Regions from separate parts of the Staphylococcus coagulans genome, predicted to be linked through region 1. Evidence: riboswitches for the same ligand, from Rfam matches in the RefSeq annotation. Region 1 holds a riboswitch; each other region holds the start of a gene.
What was found. Region 1 has a riboswitch for thiamine pyrophosphate ahead of KM149_RS08680 (ECF transporter S component). Riboswitches for the same ligand answer to the same signal wherever they lie in the genome.
Positions count from the first base shown of each region.

Region 2: another riboswitch for thiamine pyrophosphate. It lies ahead of KM149_RS10510 (thiamine phosphate synthase); the one in region 1 lies ahead of KM149_RS08680 (ECF transporter S component).
Region 3: another riboswitch for thiamine pyrophosphate. It lies ahead of thiO (glycine oxidase ThiO); the one in region 1 lies ahead of KM149_RS08680 (ECF transporter S component).

Region 1 is NZ_CP092966.1:1,819,975-1,827,435, reverse strand. Features, by position in the region: gene purD (phosphoribosylamine--glycine ligase) at 1-1,023, shown strand, start outside; gene KM149_RS08690 (energy-coupling factor transporter transmembrane component T family protein) at 1,548-2,339, opposite strand; gene KM149_RS08685 (ABC transporter ATP-binding protein) at 2,336-3,742, opposite strand; gene KM149_RS08680 (ECF transporter S component) at 3,755-4,330, opposite strand; TPP riboswitch at 4,464-4,563, opposite strand; gene graF (glycopeptide resistance-associated protein GraF) at 4,780-4,911, opposite strand; gene auxA (lipoteichoic acid stability factor AuxA) at 5,410-6,741, shown strand; gene KM149_RS08665 (class I SAM-dependent rRNA methyltransferase) at 7,055-7,461, shown strand, end outside.
Region 2 is NZ_CP092966.1:2,187,408-2,194,868, reverse strand. Features, by position in the region: gene kdpB (potassium-transporting ATPase subunit KdpB) at 1-1,375, shown strand, start outside; gene kdpC (potassium-transporting ATPase subunit KdpC) at 1,386-1,949, shown strand; gene KM149_RS10515 (Bax inhibitor-1 family protein) at 2,474-3,100, shown strand; TPP riboswitch at 3,120-3,227, shown strand; gene KM149_RS10510 (thiamine phosphate synthase) at 3,302-3,886, shown strand; gene thiS (sulfur carrier protein ThiS) at 3,892-4,092, shown strand; gene KM149_RS10500 (thiazole synthase) at 4,095-4,862, shown strand; gene KM149_RS10495 (ThiF family adenylyltransferase) at 4,862-5,869, shown strand; gene KM149_RS10490 (YebC/PmpR family DNA-binding transcriptional regulator) at 5,945-6,658, shown strand; gene KM149_RS10485 (cupin domain-containing protein) at 6,682-7,158, shown strand.
Region 3 is NZ_CP092966.1:2,461,718-2,469,178, reverse strand. Features, by position in the region: gene ahpF (alkyl hydroperoxide reductase subunit F) at 1-723, opposite strand, end outside; gene ahpC (alkyl hydroperoxide reductase subunit C) at 738-1,307, opposite strand; gene nfsA (oxygen-insensitive NADPH nitroreductase) at 1,949-2,704, shown strand; gene KM149_RS11860 (L-cystine transporter) at 2,814-4,205, opposite strand; gene thiO (glycine oxidase ThiO) at 4,270-5,388, opposite strand; TPP riboswitch at 5,482-5,584, opposite strand; gene KM149_RS11850 (DNA-binding protein) at 5,658-6,257, opposite strand; gene KM149_RS11845 (hypothetical protein) at 6,369-7,043, opposite strand; gene KM149_RS11840 (general stress protein) at 7,352-7,461, opposite strand, start outside.

The DNA of each region.
Region 1 (7,461 bases):
CCTTTAACTGGGGGATTAGCTGACTTATTAAGAGCGGAAAAAATCAAAGTATTTGGCCCTAATCAAGATGCTGCACAAATCGAAGGATCAAAATCTTTTGCTAAGCGTCTTATGGAAAAATATGATATCCCAACAGCAGATTATCGTGAAATTAATGATAAAGAGGAAGCTTTGGCTTACATTGAAACATGTGAATTGCCAGTGGTCTTGAAAAAAGATGGTTTAGCAGCTGGTAAAGGCGTAATTATTGCAGAAACGCGTGAGCAAGCGCAAGAAGCAGTTGATATTTTATATCCTGAAAAAGAAAGCAAAGTGGTTTTTGAACAGTTTTTAGAAGGTGAAGAGTTTTCACTCATGACATTTGTTAATGGTGACTATGCCGTACCTTTTGATACGATTGCGCAAGATCATAAACGTGCTTTCGATCAAGATCAAGGTCCTAATACAGGCGGAATGGGTGCTTATTGCCCAGTTCCACATATCAGTGACCAAGTTTTAAAAGAAGCTAATGAAAAGATTGCTCAGCCTATTGCAAAAGCGATGCAGGCAGAAGGTTATGACTTCTTTGGTCTATTATATATTGGCGCGATTTTAACGAAAGAAGGTCCTAAAGTCATAGAATTTAATGCACGCTTTGGTGATCCCGAAGCACAAGTTTTATTAACACGCTTAGAAAGTGACCTTATGGCACATATCATTGCGTTAGATGAAAAGCAACCTATTGAAATGAAATGGAAAGAAAATGCTGTAGTCGGCGTGATGCTTGCTTCAAAAGGGTACCCAGGTGACTATGATAAAGGTTTAGCTGTTGCAGGGTTTGAAAATGATTTAGACCATTATTTTGTAAGTGGATTAAAATATGAAAATAATCAATATGTGACTTCTGGTGGCCGTGTGATTTTAGCAATCGGTGAAGGCACAACAATTGAATCAGCTCAGGCGCAAGCGTATCAACGTGTAGCTCAAATAGAAAGTGATGCCTTATTTTATCGAAATGATATTGCAAATAAAGCATTGTCATAATTGATAAACTTTACATGAAGAAACGTCATCACTTCAATGATAGAAATTGAAACAGAAATACAACCTCCTCAATTACGTCGTTCGTCAATCGAGGAGGTTGTATTTTCTTATATTAGAAGAAAGGGTATCTATGTGTGATTGAGTATAGCGTCTCATATTGTAGCTCATCCAAAAAAGAGGTTAAGCCATGTTATGCGGCTTAACCTCTTTTTTGCGTAACTATCCGATTCGACAGAGCGCAAAAAAATACTCATATAAAAAAGTGGCATAAGCAGACGATATTGCGCGTAAGCTTTATAACAAACTTTCGTCAATATACGTCTACTCTGCCAAAGGTAAGGCATTGTATGGGAATATGCCTTACATCATCGATGGTTCGTCACTTTATCGCAGTGTTTTTTATGATTAAAGTGACGTGCCGATTTCCTTTGCAGATGGAATTATAAACGGGATTAAAAGGAAATCTGTACGATGCCTTTTCATATCATCGAGATCATGAAAACGCAACAGATGCGTGACTCGTGTTAGCGCGCATCTGTAATTCCAGTTAATGGCATTGTACCTGCTAATATGAAAGACAGCATTACAATACCTAATGTAACGATGATTAAAATGATATCTCTATAGCTGAACGGCACATGATAGTAATATGTGCGGGGCCCATCTTTAAAGCCTTTTTTCTCCATTGCTACCGAAAGGCGATGTGCTTTTCGGATATTTTGACTTAATAAAGGAATGAGTAAATGTTTCAATCGTTTAAAGCCTGAATAATTTTGATTATCGATCATTTGGTAGCGCATCTTTAATGAATTTCTTAATTGGAATAAAGCATCAATCATTAAAGGAATCATACGAAACGCAGCCATAAATGCATATGCAACTTTAGGTTTGACTTTTAGATGTTGCATAAAACTATAAAAAATCATAATGACTTGCGAAGTGAATGCTATAGACAAGCCAAAATAACTGATTGTCATTGTTCGAAAAGAGAGGTGAAGACCTCTGACTAAACTTTCAGTACTTATTTTAACGAAACCAAACGAAAATAAGACGTGCTTCCCATGTCCATAAAAAATCATAAAAAGAGATGAGGTCAGCGCAAAAAATGTCGCAATAAGCGCAAAGGTTAAAACAACTTTCCATTTAGTTCCACTAACAAGCCACATAAATATAAACATAATTGTGGCGAGGTAAATCATAAAATCAAAATTATGAATAAAAATGATGAAAAAGAATAATGCGATGCCTAAAAATAACTTCGTTACAATGTTTACTTGATCCATAAACGTATTGCGTATTTTCCATGATTCTATCATTCACTCACCACCTCGACTTCATGTAATTGATTGTCTCTAACTTCTAAACGTCTTGATGGATAACGTTGAATAATATGTGGGTCATGGGTTACCATTAAAATCGTTTGTCCTTGAGCGACACGTTTTTGAAACAATTCAATAAGTTTAAATGTATTGTGACTATCCAAACCAAATGTAGGCTCATCTAAGAGAATGATATCTGCTTCAGTACTTAAAGCTGTTGCCACGCTTAAACGTCTTTTCTGTCCCATTGAGAGTTCAAAAGGATGTTGCTGTGAGACATGCTCTAAATCAAGAAGTGCGAGCATCTCAGACGTACGAGATTTGGCATTTTTAGAATCCATATGGTGGTAATTAATATAGATTTCATCGTATACACTATTTTGAATAAATTGTAGCTCCGGATTTTGATAAACCAGATACATGTGTTGCGCAGCATCTTTAATTTTAGTGAGTTTTTGGCCATTGAAAGTCATCTTGCCTTTATAACGAATCAACTGCATGATTGATTCTAATAGCGTCGTTTTGCCTGTTCCATTTTTCCCAGTTAAAGTTATCCACTCTCCAGAACGAATGGACAAGTCTTCTACTTCATATAAAGTTTGACGATTTCTTTGGACAGCCCCTTGATGAAACGCCAATTCAAATAATGATGTCTCCTCAGAAAAGGATGCTTTTTGCGGTTCAGGTGCATGCGACCATGCTTTAGGGTGCCATACGCCAAATTCAGTGAGTAGAGATTCATAATTTTTCATAATATCGCTTGGCGTACCCTGTTGAATGATTTCACCTTGATGATTCATTAAAATGACACGATCAACATAGTCCCAAATATGTGCCACTTTATGTTCAACAATTAATACCGTTTGGTCTTGCCATAGCGTTTTCAACAAGGTCCATAAATTTTCAGTAGCTTCTGTATCAAGCATTGCTGTGGGCTCATCTAAAAATAAAGTATCTGCACGTTGTAATAAAGTGCCAGCAATGGCTAACTTCTGTTTCATCCCACCGCTAAGATGATGGATCAATTGTTTAGGATTAATATCAAGGCCCACCTGTTTTAAAGCCCATTGAATTTGTGCATCCATTTCATGACGGGGGACTTGCTGATTTTCTAAAATGAAAGCAAGCTCCTCATTCACTTGTGGCATGCAAAATTGTGAATCAGGATCTTGGAAAATAACGCCTGAATGCTCAGCAATTTCTAATTCATCATATTTCATAGGTAAATCAATTAAGTTCGGTACGATACCACTTAAAACATTGAGTAAAGTACTTTTACCTGAACCTGAAGGACCAAGTAAAAGTACTTTTTCTTTATCTTTTATTTCAATATCGATACCATCAAAAATTTTATAGGGTGCGCTCGGATATTTTAAGCGTAGATTTTTAATTTTTAGCACAATAAAGCCACCTTACAATGTATCGTAATCATCTTTTGATGCAGGTCGAAATAGTTTAGTGACACCAGTCTGATCCAGGGCTTTGACTAAAATATAAGGGAATACACCCGCTAAGACTGCACCACTGATAACACGGAATGAAATGAGTAAAATAAGATTCCAAGTGGCAACTTCATTTAAGTAACCATAATACCAGTCAATCGGTAAACTAATGATTGCTGCTGCCATCCCCGCAAGTACAGCTACCATTAATGCACGAGATTTATATCTGAAAATAGCAAATACAATCTCACAAGCAAGACCTTGTAGCAACGCATAAATAATAGTAGGAATATCAAAACGTCCCATGAGAATCGTTTCCCCAGCACCTGCAGCAAATTCAGCTAAAAGCGCAATCCCCATTTTTGGAATGATAAGATATGCGACAACAGCGGCACTAAACCACATACCATACATAAGTTGATCTAAATGTAACCCTAAAGGTTGAACTGTATTATTCACAATCCACCATAAATTATAAATCACTGCAAAAATGACTGAAACCAATACAGTGACTAGAATATCTGATAATGTTAAGCCTTTCTTCATTTGTATACCTCCCAAAATTAAAAAAATACGCATATCTCTTACACTAGAGACAGACGTATGCTGTGATAATTTATATGGGATACAAGTCATCTTAATTGAAGCATGCGCTTTTCTCCTAAAACAAGGCGTATCCATTATAAATGAAACACTTTCCTACGCTAGTATCATCTAGTTCAGGTTCAAAGGGTTCGAGGCTTATCCTCATCTCAGCTTTCACACCCCTAGTGCGTGCGTATTTAATTGTTAATGTCAATGTACACCTAGCCCATTCAAAAGTCAACACTCTTCAACATTCTTTTTAATGGCGAGGTGGCCGACAATTTCAATATTATGCTTTGAATGATATACCTAATTAGATGTTATATATAAAAGAAGGGATTAGAACATGTTAACGTCCTATCCCTTGTTAAACTTCTATAAATGCACAGCTTTCAAATAAAAAGGTCGCATTATTCAAAAGTTTTTTGAATATCGTCTTTTGTTTTTTCAGCGCCTTCTTTAGCATCTTCTTTTTTATCTTTTAATTCTTGCTCTTTATCTTTTGCTTGTTCAGCAGCTTTTTTAATATCTTTTTCAGACATTTAAAACGCCTCCCTTTCGTTTAAAGCTATAATAATACATAACCCATATTGAAAAACTCTAAACATGATTGTTTCAAACAAGATTTTAAAGGATGTATATCAATGCTGTTTTGGCTGCGATGAGGGGGAGATGAGACATCCAAGGGGTTTGATATTTTAAACTTATGTATCAAAAAGTGCTTTTCGTTTCAAATCATTTGAGTCGTATTGATGAAGCGGTGCTAAAATTTGATCGATATACGAAGGTTAGTTTGTCATTTTAAGCATGAGTGAAATGGTTAAGATAGTGGCTATCTTTTGGTATACTAAACCAATCAAGTATTTTATTTAAGTTTTTAATTGTATATACGTTGATGCATGCTGTACGCAATTGTGGGGAAATCAAGTTAAAATTTTGATGCTACTTAAGTATTGAAAATTCTCATTCTAAAGACTGAATTTGATTAATTTTACAGACAGGTATTCATAGTTCGTATATAATAACTTTGAGGTGAGAGGATGTCTTTGTTTAACAAATACACCGAGGTCATTTATAGCTATATTATCGGTGCACTGTCAATTTTATTAAGTGTGATTATTTTTATAAATATTCCACTCATTCATGAGTTAAAGGATGGTAAGCACCATATTTCTAAGATTGATAATTTATGGGACTTCATTATGGCCTTTTTCAATGAAATTATTCGTGTGATGAGTAAGTATATTGGTGATATCCCGCTAGCAAGTGGCATTGTCATTCTACTTTTTGGTATTTTAATGCTTTTCATAGGTAGAACACTCACGAATACGACACGATTTGATTACGACATATCTATTTTATTTTTACTCATCGGAATCATATTCTTCGTATTAACACTCATTTTTATGTCACAAGTGTATGGATGGATTGCGTTTGTTTTCATCATTCCATTTTTAATTCATATTGGTTATATTGCCTATAAAGATGAGCTGAATCCATTACATCGTAAAGAGCATTATTTATGGATTATTTTTAGTTATGGCATTTGTTATATCATTACACAATTGGCACTTTATACAAGAATTGAAAGTCGTCAAATAGCACCGATTGATGTTTTAAGCATCAATACATTTTTCGTCTTATTATGGTTGATTGGACAAATGGCAATATGGAATTTCTTATTTCTTCGTCGTTCACTACCTGTATCGCAAGAAGAAATAACAGGTGAAGAAAATCCATATTCTAGAAGTAAGAAGTATCAATTTGCGAACCCCTCTAAAATTCATTTCAAGGACTTCCAAGATCGTACAGTTGAATTTACTCATGATATTTCGCATCGTACACGTAGAAGTATTGATATCGAACGCTTACGTGCTAAGCGTGAAACGATTGTAGAAAAATGGTTTAAATGGGCGAGATTGGAAGAAGATGATATCCCTACGTTTCTAAAAAAACGTCCAAAATGGTTAAATAAAGGCTACGTAACAATTGCTTGTGGTGTGATTCTGTTGTTCTTTATTTTATTAGAATTTAACAACCGCAATGCCTTATTTTTATCTGGGGATTGGCAACTTTCACAAACACAATATGTATACGAGTGGATTAGTCTATTTCTTCTTTTAATTGTTGCCATTTTATTTATTTTAACGTCTGTAACGCGAATGTTAAGAGGTAAATATTATTATTTACAATTATTTATGATTAGTATTTTATTTTTTAAATTATTTACAGAGTATATCGTAATTGTCGTACACGGATTGTTATTATCCATTTTCATCACGCCAATTCTAATTTTAATGTTAGTTCCGACGATTATTGCTTTCGTCTTACAATTGAGACAACCAGGTCCTGTACCAAGAAAATCGCAATAAATGAATACAAGCTTGAAGAGACTGGGACATCAATCCCAAAATCAATAGCGCTGAGATGATTTTGCTAGAAAATTGTCTTAGCGCTTTCTTTTTATGATAAAACTTCGTATGATATGCCTGTGTTTCGGTGTGAGGAAAAAGTATTAATACTTAAAAAAAAGAAATCATATGACCTAGTGATATTAAATCAAAAACAAAGCAAACATTTTCATTTTCATCTTGGAAAGTCCACACGACTACTATGATAACAATGTTACTCCTATATTTTTCGTGTTAAGATGGTGGTAATGATAAGAAGGGAAAGGCTGATTATATGAAAACCGCAGTACTAAATAAAGGAAAAGAAGATAAATATCTTAATCAATACCCTTTGATAGAAGAAGAGGACATCTATCGCCAAGATCGACTAGAAGAAGGAGATTTATTTCAATTATTAACATCTAAAAATACTTTTATCGGAGTGGGATACGTTGGACGACAACATAAAGGGTTAGGTTGGATATTATCATATCAAAAAGATGATGAAATTAATCAAGCTTTTTTTGAACAGTTATTTGAACAAGCTCTAGAAACACGACAATACTACTATCAAATTGAAGGAACCAATGCTTTTCGTTTATTCAATGGAGAAGGTGACGGATTAGGTGGTTTAACTATTGATTCTTATGATGGTCACTTATTGATTCAATGGTATTCGAAAGGGATTTATCAATTTCGTGA
Region 2 (7,461 bases), 370 kb from region 1:
ACTTTTCACCTTACTTATTACTTTAACGATTATCTTTTTAGTTGTTATCTTAACGTTTTATCCTATTGCACAGTACTTAAAACTGAATGTGCCCATTGCAACGTTGATCGCATTAACAGTATGTTTAATACCGACAACGATTGGGGGATTACTTTCAGCTATTGGTATTGCTGGGATGGACCGCGTTACACAATTTAATATTTTAGCTAAAAGTGGACGCTCTGTAGAAACATGCGGAGACGTAGACGTATTAATTTTGGATAAAACCGGCACAATTACTTATGGTAACCGTTTAGCGGAATCATTGATGCCCGTGCATGAAGAATGGTATGACAGATTGCTCGTCGCAGCTTATGAAACTTCTGTTTATGATGATACACCTGAAGGTAAAAGTATTGTTGCTTTGGCGCAAGCTTCATCGGTTCAATTACCGGACGAAGTCAAAGGTGACTACCAACCATTTAAAGCAGAAACACGTATGAGCGGTATTATCATAGGAGATCGCACAGTCTTTAAAGGGGCGCCTAATAGTATGATTAAATATGTTAAACAAAAAGGTGGCATGGTACCTTCTAATATTGAATCGCTGGTTACTGAAGTCTCTAGTAAAGGCGGAACACCTTTAATCGTCGTTGAAGATCAAACAATTTTAGGCGTCATTTACTTAAAAGATGTCATTAAAGAAGGATTGGTCGAACGTTTTCAAGAGTTACGTCAAATGGGCATCGAAACAGTTATGTGTACAGGTGATAACGAATTAACTGCCGCGACTATTGCGAAAGAAGCGGGTGTGGATCGTTTTATCGCAGAATGTAAACCAGAAGATAAAATAAAAGTCATTAAAGAAGAACAAGAAAAAGGGCATATCGTCGCAATGACAGGAGACGGAACAAACGACGCGCCTGCATTAGCACAAGCCAACGTTGGATTAGCTATGAACTCAGGTACATTAAGTGCAAAAGAAGCAGCAAATTTAATTGATTTGGATTCAAATCCAACGAAACTGATGGAAGTTGTTAAAATCGGTAAACAATTATTGATGACGAGAGGTGCGTTGACAACATTTAGTATTGCGAATGATATCGCGAAGTATTTTGCGATTTTACCTGCAATGATGATGGTCACTGTACCGGAAATGAGTATTTTAAATATTATGCGTTTGCATTCTCCTGAATCTGCAATTGTTTCAGCGTTAATATTTAATGCACTGATTATTGCATTACTAATTCCAATTGCGATGAAAGGTGTGCGCATTAAAGGTGCTTCAACTGAGACCATCCTCATGAAAAATATGTTGGTCTATGGATTGGGTGGTATGATTATTCCATTTATTGGAATTAAACTCATCGATCTCATTGTTCAATGGTGGATATAGGAGGGTGTATATGAAAGCGATAAGAAGTAGCATGGGACTCGTTGTAATGACAATGGTTTTGTGTGGTGTCCTCTTTCCATTGGCTGTAACGGCAGTTGGACAGACGTTGTTTCACCACCAAGCTAACGGAAGTCTTGTGACACAGAATGGTAAGGTAGTAGGTTCGAATCTCATTGGACAGCAGTGGAATGAACCGCAATATTTTCACGGAAGAACGAGTGCTGTCAAATATAATATGGATAAAGCGACATTGAAAGAAAAAGGGGTGGCTTCTGGTAGTGATAACTATTCAAATGGCAATCCTGAACTTAAAAAGAGAGTAGAAGATTTAAAACAAGACGATGGACACCATACACCGATTGATGCAGTGACAGAATCTGGTTCAGGTTTAGATCCGGATATTACGGTGGATAATGCAAAACAACAGGTGGCACGTATTGCAAAACAACGAAATCTCTCACCACAACAAATTGATCAATTAATTACAAAGCAAGCACATAAAGGAACGATGTATGATGACTATGTGAATGTGTTGGCGTTAAATATGGCTTTAGATCATCTGTCAGCACATTAATTATTGATTGTACAATGGCCGTTGTAGGGGCTATGATGATATGATAGAAGAGATGAGGCTGGGGTTATTTCCTCAATTCAAACGCTCTAAGATTGTTTTTAATGAAACTGTCTTAGAGCGTTTTTGGTGTTGTTTGCTTATATGGATGGCTTCGCTTTCCGAGGGGACAGCCTCAGCCTGTAGTCTTCGTCTTGTCCTGTTCCCTCAGGCGTCTTGCCATCCATCTGTCGTTAAAAATAAAAGACGATTCATTGTAACAATGAGTCATTGAACAAGGTCCAACGGCTAATGGCTTCATAAGTCAGTGGAAAGTATTCTATAGATTGATGGCTAATTTGTGCAACTGAATATAACATAAAGAAACGCCACAATGATAGTGAACATAAGATGTGGATTACACGGCGTGAAAACTAAGATGAATGAGGTCTAAAAAGGGTATTTTCTGGTACAGGACAAGAGACTTTATTTTATTCGTGACACAATCTATCGTAAAATATAACAACCAAAAAGAAAGGAGAGAAAAGATGTCATCATCAACACATCAAGCCGCTAGTAAGGCTTATGGAAAAGTTTGGCTCTTTTTTGTTTATTATTGGCTTATTTTTGGCATTTCAACTTATTTAGGTCAATTTTTACCAGAAGCATGGCGCCAACCGTTATCGATAGGATTACTTATCCTTATCCTTACTTCGATGGTTGTACAACGTGTACGTTTTAGTGGTCCTATCATTTCACATATTTATACCATTGTTGCAGGCTTATTATCCTATGCCACATTTATGTATACGTTAGAAGATTTGGGGCCAAGTGTATTTTTTAATACTGTTTTATTAGCAATTGCGGCGTTTCTTATCTTTGGCTTTTTAGGTTATTTTTTGATAAAAGATGCTTCAAGTATCGGAAAATATTTATTCGTAACACTTATCGCTTTAATTTTAGCAAGTCTACTCGGATGGTTTATCCATAATCCGATTTACCATACGCTTATTGCTGTGGTGGGTTTGTTATTATTCTTATTGTATACCCTTTACGACTTTAATCGAATGAAACGAGGACAATTTTCACCTAGAGAGATGGGTTTCAATTTGTTCTTAAACCTTTTCCGTATTATTCGTTATGTGTTAGAATTAACACGTATGGTAAAACGTTAACGCAATTGAATAGATAAAACGATTCCACTGGAAGTGCCATTGCGAATGGCTGAGATTGAAATGCGATTTCAAAATTCCTGAACCTGATCCAGTTCGTACTGGCGTAGGAAAGTGGCTGAATTCGTGGGAATAACACGCTACTTTTCTTAATTTGATTTATGAAAAGTAGCTTTTTTTGTTGCGTTAAGGAGGATGGATACGATGATTGTAGTGGTTACACCTTATCAAAGGCTTGATCATACGCATATTCAACGCTTGTGCGCAATTGAACCTGATATTAATGGCGTCATTTTCAGGACGCCTATGAGAAAGCCTGAACTAGAAAAATGGATTTTAAAGTTGCATGATGAAGGTTTTCCAAAATCTAAAATGATTGTACATACGGATGTGCAGCTTGCCGAGCAATTGGGCATTCATCGCCTTCATTTCAGAGAAGGTGATGTTGGAGCTGAATATATCAAACAGAAGTCGCCGGATTATCGTATTAGTATGTCTACACATTCTGAAAACAGTATTCGCTATGCGCAAGCTCAACGTTTTGATTTTGTGTTGTTTGGTCATCTCTTTCCTACACCCTCTAAGCCCAATCAGCCACCGCGATCGTCTAGTGAAATTGCATCAGTGTTGTCTATTGACTTTCCTATTATTGCAATTGGAGGCATTCGTCTTGAGACAATCCAAAACGTTCCTACAGGTTTTTCGGGGATCGCATGTATCGGAAGTGCGTTTTCAAACGAAATCCATCAGTTTAAACAAATGATCACTTATTGGCATGCAAAGGAGTGAAGGTAATGCAAGTATATGTTAATGGTGAAAGGCAACTTTTCGATGAAGGTACTACGATTCGTGATATATTGAATCACTTTGGTATTGAGTCAAAACGCATGGCAGTCGAACGTAACGAAGAAGTTGTAAAACGCTCAGAGTGGGATACAACTGAAGTGCGTGAAGACGATCAGTTAGAACTTTTAGAATTTGTTGGAGGCGGTTAATGATGTTTAAAATTGGTAATTTAAGTTTCAATTCAAGATTATTTTTAGGAACAGGTAAATTCGAAAATGAAGAGATTCAATCTCGTGCGATAGACGCATCTGAAACAGAAGTACTTACATTTGCGGTACGCCGAATGAGTTTGTATGATGAAAAGTTGCCTAATCCTTTAGCCAATGTGGATTTATCTCAATTTACGACATTTCCAAATACCGCAGGTGCGAAAACGGCTGATGAAGCAGTACGTATTGCTGAATTGGCAAATGAAGCGGGTGTATGTGACATGATTAAAGTAGAGGTGATTGGTGACGATGAAACTTTATTACCTGATCCCCTCGAAACTTATAAAGCATGTGAAATTTTATTAGAAAAAGGCTACATTGTCTGTCCATATATTTCAGATGATGTTGTGTTAGCGAAACGTTTGGAAGCGCTTGGTGTACATGCCGTGATGCCACTTGCTTCGCCAATTGGTACAGGAAGAGGTATTAGCAATCCTTTAAACTTGCGATACATTATAGAAAAAAGTCAAGTTCCTGTTATTGTCGATGCGGGCATAGGTTCGGCAAAAGACTGTGCGGAAGCGATGGAACTTGGGGCAGATGCGATATTATTAAATTCTGCGGTATCACGTGCTAAAGATCCTGTGAAAATGGCAGAAGCAATGAAAAAAGGAATTGAAGCGGGTCGTTTGAGCTATGAAGCGGGTCGTATTCCTATTCGCTATAATGCTGTTCAATCAAGTCCATCAGAGGGGTTAGGGTTCTTATAATGACCCGCTATAACAGACAAGAGAAATTTAAACCTTTTGGTCAACAAGGACAACTCCAACTGCAGCAATTACATGTGATGGTTATCGGTGTTGGTGCGCTAGGAAGTGGTATCGCAGAACAATTGACGCGAAGTGGTGTCGGCCGTTTAACAATCGTTGATAAAGATGTGGTGTCCTTATCTAATTTACATCGTCAAAGTGGTTATACTGAAGCGGATGCACAAGCCATGATGCCGAAAGTATTTGCATTACAACAACATCTATCAGCAATGAACCATGAGGTGACGATAGAACCATTGAATGAGGAAATCACCGCAAGAAACATATTGGGCATCCTCAATGAAACGCAACCCGACATGATTTTAGATGGACTCGATCGATTTGAAACACGTTATTTAGTTAATGAAGCCTCTAGAAAGTTAAATATACCTTATATTTATGGGGCTGTAGTGGGGAGCCAAGTGAGTGTTTTTCCAATTCATCAAGATGGTCCATGCTTACATTGTGTAATGCCAGATGTGCCAGATACAATGGAAAGTTGTGATATTAATGGTGTTCTTCCACCCGCTGTTCATATGGCGAGTAGTCTGGTTGTAGCAGAAGTCTTTCATTATTTGATGCATGGTGATTTTTCTTATCGTATGACGACAATGGATATTTATCGTGGCAAAATGAAAACATTGTCTATCACAGCATTGAAAGAAGAAGATTGTAAAGTTTGTGCTCAACATCAATATGATCGATTAAATCATAAGCAACTCGAACAAACACAATTACTGTGTGGTGGCGTTTATCAATATAGACTCTCTCCAGAGCAGTTTTCAGCAAAAATCCATCCAAGTGTGACATGTTTAATCGAAAATCATTTTATTAAACGATTACAATATAAAGACTATGAAATGACATTATATCAAGATGGACGGTTGTTGATTTATCATGCGTCAGATCAGCAAACGGCGCATGAATTAGTACAACGATTATTCGTACAACCTGTTCACATTGAGTAGAATGTTGCCAGACTGTAAAATTTCCATGTATAATAAAGAGTATTCAAAAAAGCATGTGAAAGCGAGATGGAAGTAATGGGACGTAAATGGAATAACATTAAAGAAAAGAAAGCACAAAAAGATAAGAATACAAGTCGTATTTATGCAAAATTTGGTAAAGAAATCTATGTGGCTGCAAAATCAGGAGAGCCAGATCCAGAGTCAAACCAAGCGTTAAAACTTGTACTTGAACGTGCTAAAACTTATTCTGTACCCAACCATATTATTGAAAGAGCAATCGACAAAGCTAAAGGTGGCGGCGAAGAAAATTTCGATGCGTTACGTTATGAAGGTTTTGGTCCAAGTGGCTCCATGGTCATCGTTGACGCTTTAACAAACAATGTTAATCGTACGGCATCTGATGTAAGAGCCGCATTTGGTAAAAATGGAGGAAATATGGGCGTTTCTGGTTCAGTTGCTTATATGTTCGATCACACAGCGACATTTGCCTTTGAAGGTTTTGATGCAGATACCGTACTTGAAGCATTAATGGAAAACGATGTAGATGTTCGTGACGTGGTTGAAGAAAGTGATTTGACAATCGTCTATGCTGAACCTGACCAGTTTGCTACAGTTCAACAAGCTTTACGTGACATGGGCGTTGCTGACTTTGAAGTTGCAGAATTTGAAATGTTACCGCAAACAGAAGTGCAACTTTCTGGTGAAGACCAAGCGACTTTTGAAAAACTGATTGACGTATTAGAAGACCTTGAAGATGTACAACGTGTCTTCCATAATGTTGAACTATAATAAATCTCTGGGAGGCATTTATTATGGATGTTCAAGAATGGATACAGCATCTTAATTTAACCCCTCATCCTGAAGGGGGATATTATCGTGAAACAATATTAAGTCCAAATCAGGCAGAAGGCCGTCCAAATTATTCAAGCATTTATTTTTTATTAGAAGACGCAAACATTTCTCATTTTCATCGCATTGATGCTGATGAAATATGGTACTTTCATGCTGGGCATACACTCACGATTCATATGATACACCCTGATCACACATATGAAACTGTGCAACTCGGTCCGGATGTAGCAAATGGTGACGTATTACAATTTGTTGTGCCTAAAAATACCATTTTTGCATCTTCTATTGAACAAGAAAATAGTTTTGCGGTAGTGGGTTGTATGGTACAACCGGCATTTCAATTTGAACATTTTGAATTATTCACACAAGATGAGCTTATAAAAACTTATCCTGAGCATAAAACAATCATTCAAAAATATGCGAAAAAGAATGTGTAAATGAAAGGGAATGAGGAATGACCTCATTACGTCAATCCCATAACATATAGGGCGATGATGGGAGACAGTGGTTGTGATTTTAAACATACTAAGGTGGATGTTAAGGTGATGAGAACCTAACGATTGTATACACTTTAGTATGTTTTTTGTTTCATATTAAGATGTATGAAATCGTACGATGTTCTCACCTTTCAGAAAATCAACGTCTACGCTTAAATTGACGTATAAAAAATATTGCACATCACATAGCTTTAGACAGACTGACATCTATCATCGAGGTGTAGATGAGCAAAGTTCAAGTGG
Region 3 (7,461 bases), 640 kb from region 1:
TTGACCACCAATTCTATCAGCGACAATACCTGTTGTGAGCCCTTTACGTGCAGCATAGATTGCTGAACTTGCACTTGCAGGACCGCCACCAATAACAAGTACATCAAAGACTTCTTTGTTTTCAAATGCAGATGCGTCCGGACCTTGACCGAGTGTACTCAAAATATCTGTTACAGTCATACGGCCATTACCGAATTGTTCACCATTTAAGAAGATGGCAGGTACAGCCATGATGTCTTCTGCTTCTTCTTTAAATACAGCACCATCAATCATAGTGTGTGTAATATTAGGGTTCAATACACTCATTAAGTTTAATGCTTGAACAACATCTGGACATTTATGACAAGTTAAGCTGATATAAGTTTCAAAGTGAAGTGGTTGTTCAATAGATTTGATTTGATCAATTACAGATTGTTCTTCTTTCGGAGCACGTCCACTGACTTGTAAAAGTGCAAGAACGAAAGAGTTGAATTCATGACCAAGAGGGACACCAGCAAATGTGATGCCAGTGTCCTCTCCAGGTCTATTGATACTAAAGCTAGGTGTACGCTTTAAATCAGCTTTTTCTACTGTAATTCGAGATGACATTTCTGCGACTTCATTCACAAGGTTATCGACTTTTTGTGAATTTTCATCAGAACCTGTACTTGCTTTAAGTACAACGTCACCTTCCATCAAATCAAGAAGTTGCGATAATTGTTGCTTCAATTCTTGATTTAACATGCAGCATAGCCTCCTTAAATTTTACCGACTAAGTCTAATCCTGGAGTTAAAGTTTCGCCGCCTTCTTCCCATTTTGCTGGGCAAACTTCACCTGGATTTTCACGCACATATTGTGCAGCTTTGATTTTGTGAACAAGTGTACTTGCGTCACGGCCGATACCGTCTGCATTGATTTCTGCAGCTTGTACAACACCGTCAGGGTCAACGATGAAAGTACCACGTTGTGCAAGACCTTTTTCTTCATCTAATACATCAAATAAACGTGTGATTTGTTGAGATGGGTCACCAATCATTGTGTATTCTAATGTGCTAATTGCGTCTGAGTGATCATGCCAAGCTTTGTGTACGAAGTGTGTATCTGTAGAAACAGAGTATACGTTTGTACCAAGTTCTTGTAATTTCGCATATTGTTCTTGAACATCTTGTAATTCAGTTGGACATACGAAAGAGAAATCTGCTGGGTAGAATACAACAACACTCCAGCTACCTTTTAAGTCTTCGTGTGAAATTTCAACAAATTCATCTGTTTTTGCGTTGTAAGCTTGTGCTGAAAATTCCTCGATTTGTTTACCAATTAATGACATAATCGAAATCCTCCTATTATATGAATCATTATTATTTTAGATTAGAATGTAAAGACGTCTCGTCTTAATTATAATTCCTTATTAATAATAATTCTAATCTCAATAGCTATTATGACATGGAACATGCTTTCCGTCAAATAAATATCATTGTTGAAAGGGACATACACTAAGAAAGACAGTGGAATCAGCGTTTTTGCCATAGTTAGCGCGATTAAAGCGATAAAAATTGAGACTTAAATTCTAATAAATGTATCATCTTAATGATGAAAAAGGCTTGAAATTGGATAATAAAGGCGTTATAAATTTTATTCTAAAAAGTGTTAAACAATTCAAATGAGGGATTAATAAGACGCCTGCTAATATCATTTACGGATGCTGATTCTCAATTACAAGTATATAGTATGAAAATATATAACCGCTCAATCCGCAATGATTATTTAATAATGAGGCATTATTTCTTAGGTTAAAATGTATTCATAGATAAGCACACCTGGTGCGATTAATAGTGAATACAATTCGATATAAATCGTATCCTCTGTTGTTATTTTTCTACGATTTAAGGGTATGCATGAGATGCAAGGGACATGCGTTTTCTTGAGTGTTTTGATAGGATATAGAAAAAGGATAAGGAGTGTTTATAAATGTCAGAATATGTGTATGATTTGGCAAAACGACATCACTCAGTTAGAAAATTTAAATCAGATCGAATCAGTAGAGACACGGTCGAAAAATTAATTGAGGCAGGACAAATGGCTTCAACTTCTAGCTATTTACAGACAACATCGATTATTGGTGTAGAAGATGCTGAAAAGAAAGAAGCTTTAAAAGAGGTATCTGGGCAGCCTTATGTCGTTGAAAATGGATATTTACTTGTTTTTGTGATTGACTATCACCGTCATCAGTTAATTAGTGAAAAGCTTGAAGCTAATATGGAAGATAGCTTTGAGTCAGCTGAGGGATTACTCGTAGGTACTGTAGATGCGGCGTTGGCGGCACAAAATATAGCACTGACTGCAGAAGATATGGGCTATGGTATTGTTTATTTAGGTTCATTACGTAATGATGTACAGCGTGTGAGAGAAATATTAAAATTACCTGAACATGTTTTTCCAGTGTTTGGAATGGCGTTAGGCGTACCAGCAGATAACGAAAATGGTTCTCCAAAACCAAGATTACCACGTGAACATGTCTTTCATATTGATACGTATTCACAAGATGATGAACAGTTATCAAAACAGCTTGAGGAGTATGATCGAGAAGTTTCGCAATATTATAGTCAGCGTACAAACGGTGAGCGAAGTGAAACGTGGTCACAACAAGTAGCGGCATTTATGAGCAGTAAGCAACGCACAGAAATGAAAGAATGGTTGCAAATGGCAGGTTTTAATAGAAAATAAATCAGCGAACTATTAATTGACAGTATCTAAAATCATAAAGTTTTAATAACAAAAACCCCTTCAAATCTTTTCCACACGTAAGATTGAAAGGGGTTTTGTTGTGATGTTATTAATGTTGTGGTGTTAATTCATCATAATGATTTGAATTAAACGTATCTTCATTTAGTTGTTTTGTTAATTTAGCTGTTCCAGTACCTGCTAACATTGAATCGTTAACATTTAGCGCTGTACGTCCCATATCAATTAAAGGTTCAACAGAGATGAGCACCCCAGCGAGTCCGACTGGTAAATTTAAAGCTGAAAGTACAAGGATAGATGCAAATGTTGCACCGCCTCCGACACCAGCAACACCAAATGAGCTGAGTACGACGACGATAACAACAGTTGCAAGGAATTTAAAATCAACCTCTACGCCAGCGACAGGTGCAACCATAATTGCTAACATGGCAGGATAGATACCCGCACAACCGTTTTGTCCAATCGAAAGACCAAATGAGCCAGAGAAGTTTGCAATGGCTTGAGGCACACCTAAACGGTTCGTTTGTGCTTGAACATTTAATGGTAATGTCCCGGCACTTGAACGTGAAGTAAAGGCGAATAAGATTACTTCGGCTGTTTTCTTCATATATTGAATTGGGTTTACACCAATGATTGCAAGAATGATTAGATGAATGATATACATTGTGATGAGTGCAGCATAAGACGCAATAACGAATTTTCCTAACGTCCAAATGGCAGCAAAGTCACTCGTCGCAATAGTTTTCATCATAATTGCTAAAATTCCATACGGTGTAAGTCTTAAAACAAATGTAACGATAGCCATCACAAGTGAATAGACCGCATCGATACCACGTTTAAGTGTATGCCCATTTTCAGGTTGTTTACGTGAAACGCGTAAAAAGGCAAAGCCGACAAAAGCCGCAAAGATCACGACAGCAATTGTAGATGTCGCACGTTGACCCGTAAAGTCTAAAAATGGATTAGATGGAATTAACTCTAAAATTTGAGCAGGTAATGTCGTTGCCGTTAATTCTTTTGCCTGACTTGCAATTTCAGAGCTACGTGCATTCTCAGCGTGACCGAGGTCAATGCTAGAGGCATCTAAATTAAAGACAACTGCATAAATAATACCGATGATTGCTGCAATTGCTACTGTTCCAATAAGGAAAGCAAAAATCAATCCGCCCATTTTGGCAAACTTTTCACCAATATCAATTTTCGTAAAAGCAGCAACAATTGAAACAAAGATTAATGGGATAACAATCATTTGCAAGAGTGCAATGTAACCATCTCCCACTAAGCCAACCCACTCTGTCGTTTTTGATGTGACTTTGCTATCAACACCATAAATGAGGTGGAGTAGAAGGCCTAATAAGATCCCTAAACCAAGTGCAGTAAAGACACGTTTAGGGAATTTAACATGTTTTTTCGTCATGAACCAAAGTCCAATAAGAGCGAAAATAAAAATAATTAGATTAATAATAGTTAAAAACACAGACATATCAAAATACGCTTCCTTCTTAATTCCGACTTATACAATAGGATAATAGGAAAAAAGTATAAAATCAAGCTTTATTTTTTATCTGAGCAATTTTGGGCGAAAAGGGCGTAAGCTGTTCTTTCGCTTTAGCATGGCCGTCAATCAATTTTGCCATCAGTGAACCTGCTATAGGTGAGAGTAAAATACCGTTTCGATAATGTCCTGTGGACACATAAAGATGGTCTTCAACCTCTCCCATAATAGGTTCTTGGTTAGGTGTGATAGGTCGAATGCCCGTCCATGTTTTAATCACATGATGATTTTTGAGTTGCGGAATCATAGACAAGCTCTCTTGATCTAACCATGACAAGTTGTTCTCATTATTTTCAATGCTCCAACTATCGAAGTCTGAGGTCGCACCAATTAAGAAACGATTAGGCAATTTGGGCACGATGTAACAACCATTCATATTAAAAATGGTTTCCTTCAATCCTTTATAACAAGAGGCAATCAGTTTAACGTCACCTTTAACTGGTTGAGTAGGTAATTGGATATGAAGTTGTTGGAGTAACGTCCCAGACCAAGCGCCTGCAGCAATAATCAATTCATCTGCTGAAAAGTTGCCTTTAGATGTGATGACTGTATAACCGCTGTGATGACGTTCGACTTTTAAGACTTCGGTCTGTGTCATGAGTTCGATATAGTCGCGCTTTATAACGGAAGCAATCAGGGCTTTCGTATAGGTGTTTGCATTAATTTGCCCGTCATCTTGGATTTTAAAAGCAGCACTTTGGTTAGGATTGAGTTTTGGGAAACGTTGTTTTAGAGCGTATTTTGAGAGTTGTTTAATTGTGTGATCTTGGCTATGTAAAAATTGGAATTGCGCTTCTACTGCTTGGATATCTTGTTTTTGAGAGGCAACTTTAATTAGGCCGTATTTTTGGTATTCAATATTAATTCCAGTTTCTCGCTCGAGGTCGGCTGCAACTTCAGGCATCATTGCACGACTTTCCATAGCGAGGTGATACAGTGGATTGGCTTCGAAAAACTCGTTCTGTGCACCAAGCATGCCTCCCGCAGCGTACGACGCATTCATTCTTGGTGTGTAACGATCGATAATCCGAATATGTCGGTTTTGAGAGGATAGCTGTCTTGCAATGGATAAACCCATAACACCGGCACCAATAATAATTGTTTGTTTCATAAAAAAAGCCTCCTGCATGAAAGGATGCAGGAGGAACACGTATATGATTGAAATAAATGATTGAGTCATCATTAAAATGAGTTGAAATAAGTTCATTGTCATCATACGCTTTCCTTCGTTGGTTCTAACCACCTCAGGTTCAAAGAGTTAAGATACATTCTTTCTCAGCTCGCCTCGAGCACCCCTAGCATATAAATTTTTATTTGATTTCATTAATTATTGTAACTTTCATATTAGAAATATGCAAGTTACGCAAAGGTTGAATCGCTTTAACCACCGAATAAACGTTGGAAGAAGCCTTTCTTTTCATTGCTTTGAATCGATTGCGCAAGTGCCTGCTGTTCTTTAGTTTGAGTCTCGATGCTTTGTTGTGTTTGACTCCATTGTTCACTTTGTTCCTTTTGTGCGGCTGTCAGTGATTCAAGGGACTTACTATTCGATTCAAGTTGTTGATTTAATTGGGTATGTAACGCTTTTAATTCTTCTTGCTGTTGATGAACTTGGCTGACCATCTGACCTAACATTTGACGTTCTTCACGCATTTTATTGATTTCATTGCGTAATTCATTGATAAGTTGAGGCACTTGTTGATCGCTCGGCAAGTGTTGTTTATCTTCTTTGACGATAACTTGTAGAAAGTCTTTTTCTTGTTCTAACTCTTCAAAAGCAAGATCATAACTATTTGTACGTGCAACACGTTCTGTTATCTCTTGGAATAATTCAATATCTTCTTCTTTAAAATCAGTCGCTTCTCGACCACGGTATTCTGTTTTATTTAAATGGTAACCACGTTCTTCAAGATGCTGTACGATTTTACGTACTTGCTTTTCACTTAAGCCTGATCTTTGGGCAAATTCTTTTGTCAGCATATATCATTAGATCCTTTCTATTCTTTTTAGACGTACGGAAGTGTGCGTTCAGTGACCCGTCAGTCTGCCTCTCTCATTATTTTAACGGCTTTAAGCATTGATTTCAAGGTCTTATGGACGATGTTCTTTGCGTAAACCCATTTTGACAAGTAATGGATAAATGATACGTCGTGGTATTTGATTCGCATACACATATTTTAAAATGTAGCAGGATTTAACACTTGTACCAAAAATATCCTTAGTTAAAGGAATATTGCCTTTCACATATAAATCTAAAGGAATGGGCTTACCGTTACGATCTAATGAAGGTTGTAAGTATGTAATTTCAGTTTGCTTTTCGTAGCCGTTTTCTGTTAAAAAGTGACGACGGAAGTTAATTTTTCTTGCTGTTTCTTCATCAACATCGTTAGATTCAAATGTAGATTCAAACATAAAGAAATTAACGTCACGACCGTGAAGTTGGTTAGATATACGATTCAGCTCATGCTCAATCTGTTCTAAAGTCGTTTTCAAGCAGGCTTCACAATCTTGGCTGTGTTGTGCAAGAAGATAAATAATAAAGCCGACATTTGTCGTCGCTTCATAGTGGGCTGTCGCCAAGCTCACAATCGCGTCGTCTTCAATACCAACAATAAATACGAAGTCATGTTGGGTTTTATCTGTTTTAAGTGATCGCGCAAAAACAGACGCATCTTCTGTAACAAGATGGTCTAATTTATTTTTATAGAATGCTATTGCTGGCTCATACCATCGATCATGCGTAGATTTAATATGTACAAAGTTCATGTTACGTCACCTCTTTTAAGTTAACTCTCGTTTATTCTTGCAAGTATATAGGGTCATTGCAATGATGTAGCAATACATATAGATAGTTGAGGAGTCATTTGTGACTGTTTTTTCTGATAAAATAGATGACTAAGTTGGACTATTCATGACTGACCATGATGTCAAAATAAAGGATAAACAATAAGGGAACGAGCGAGAGTGTATGGAAATTAAGTGTTTCTATAAATCTCCATATTTATCTCATATTCCCGTCCCCATCATTGATTATGAAATCATGCAGTAACAATAGAACCTAGCGCCCAATCGATTTATTCAATATCCCCTTTATGTTCAGAAGGAGCATGTTTGTCATCATCTGGCGTTTGATATGCAGCATTATTTTCTGGAACTTCATTGCATTCGTGATCAACTCTTTGCG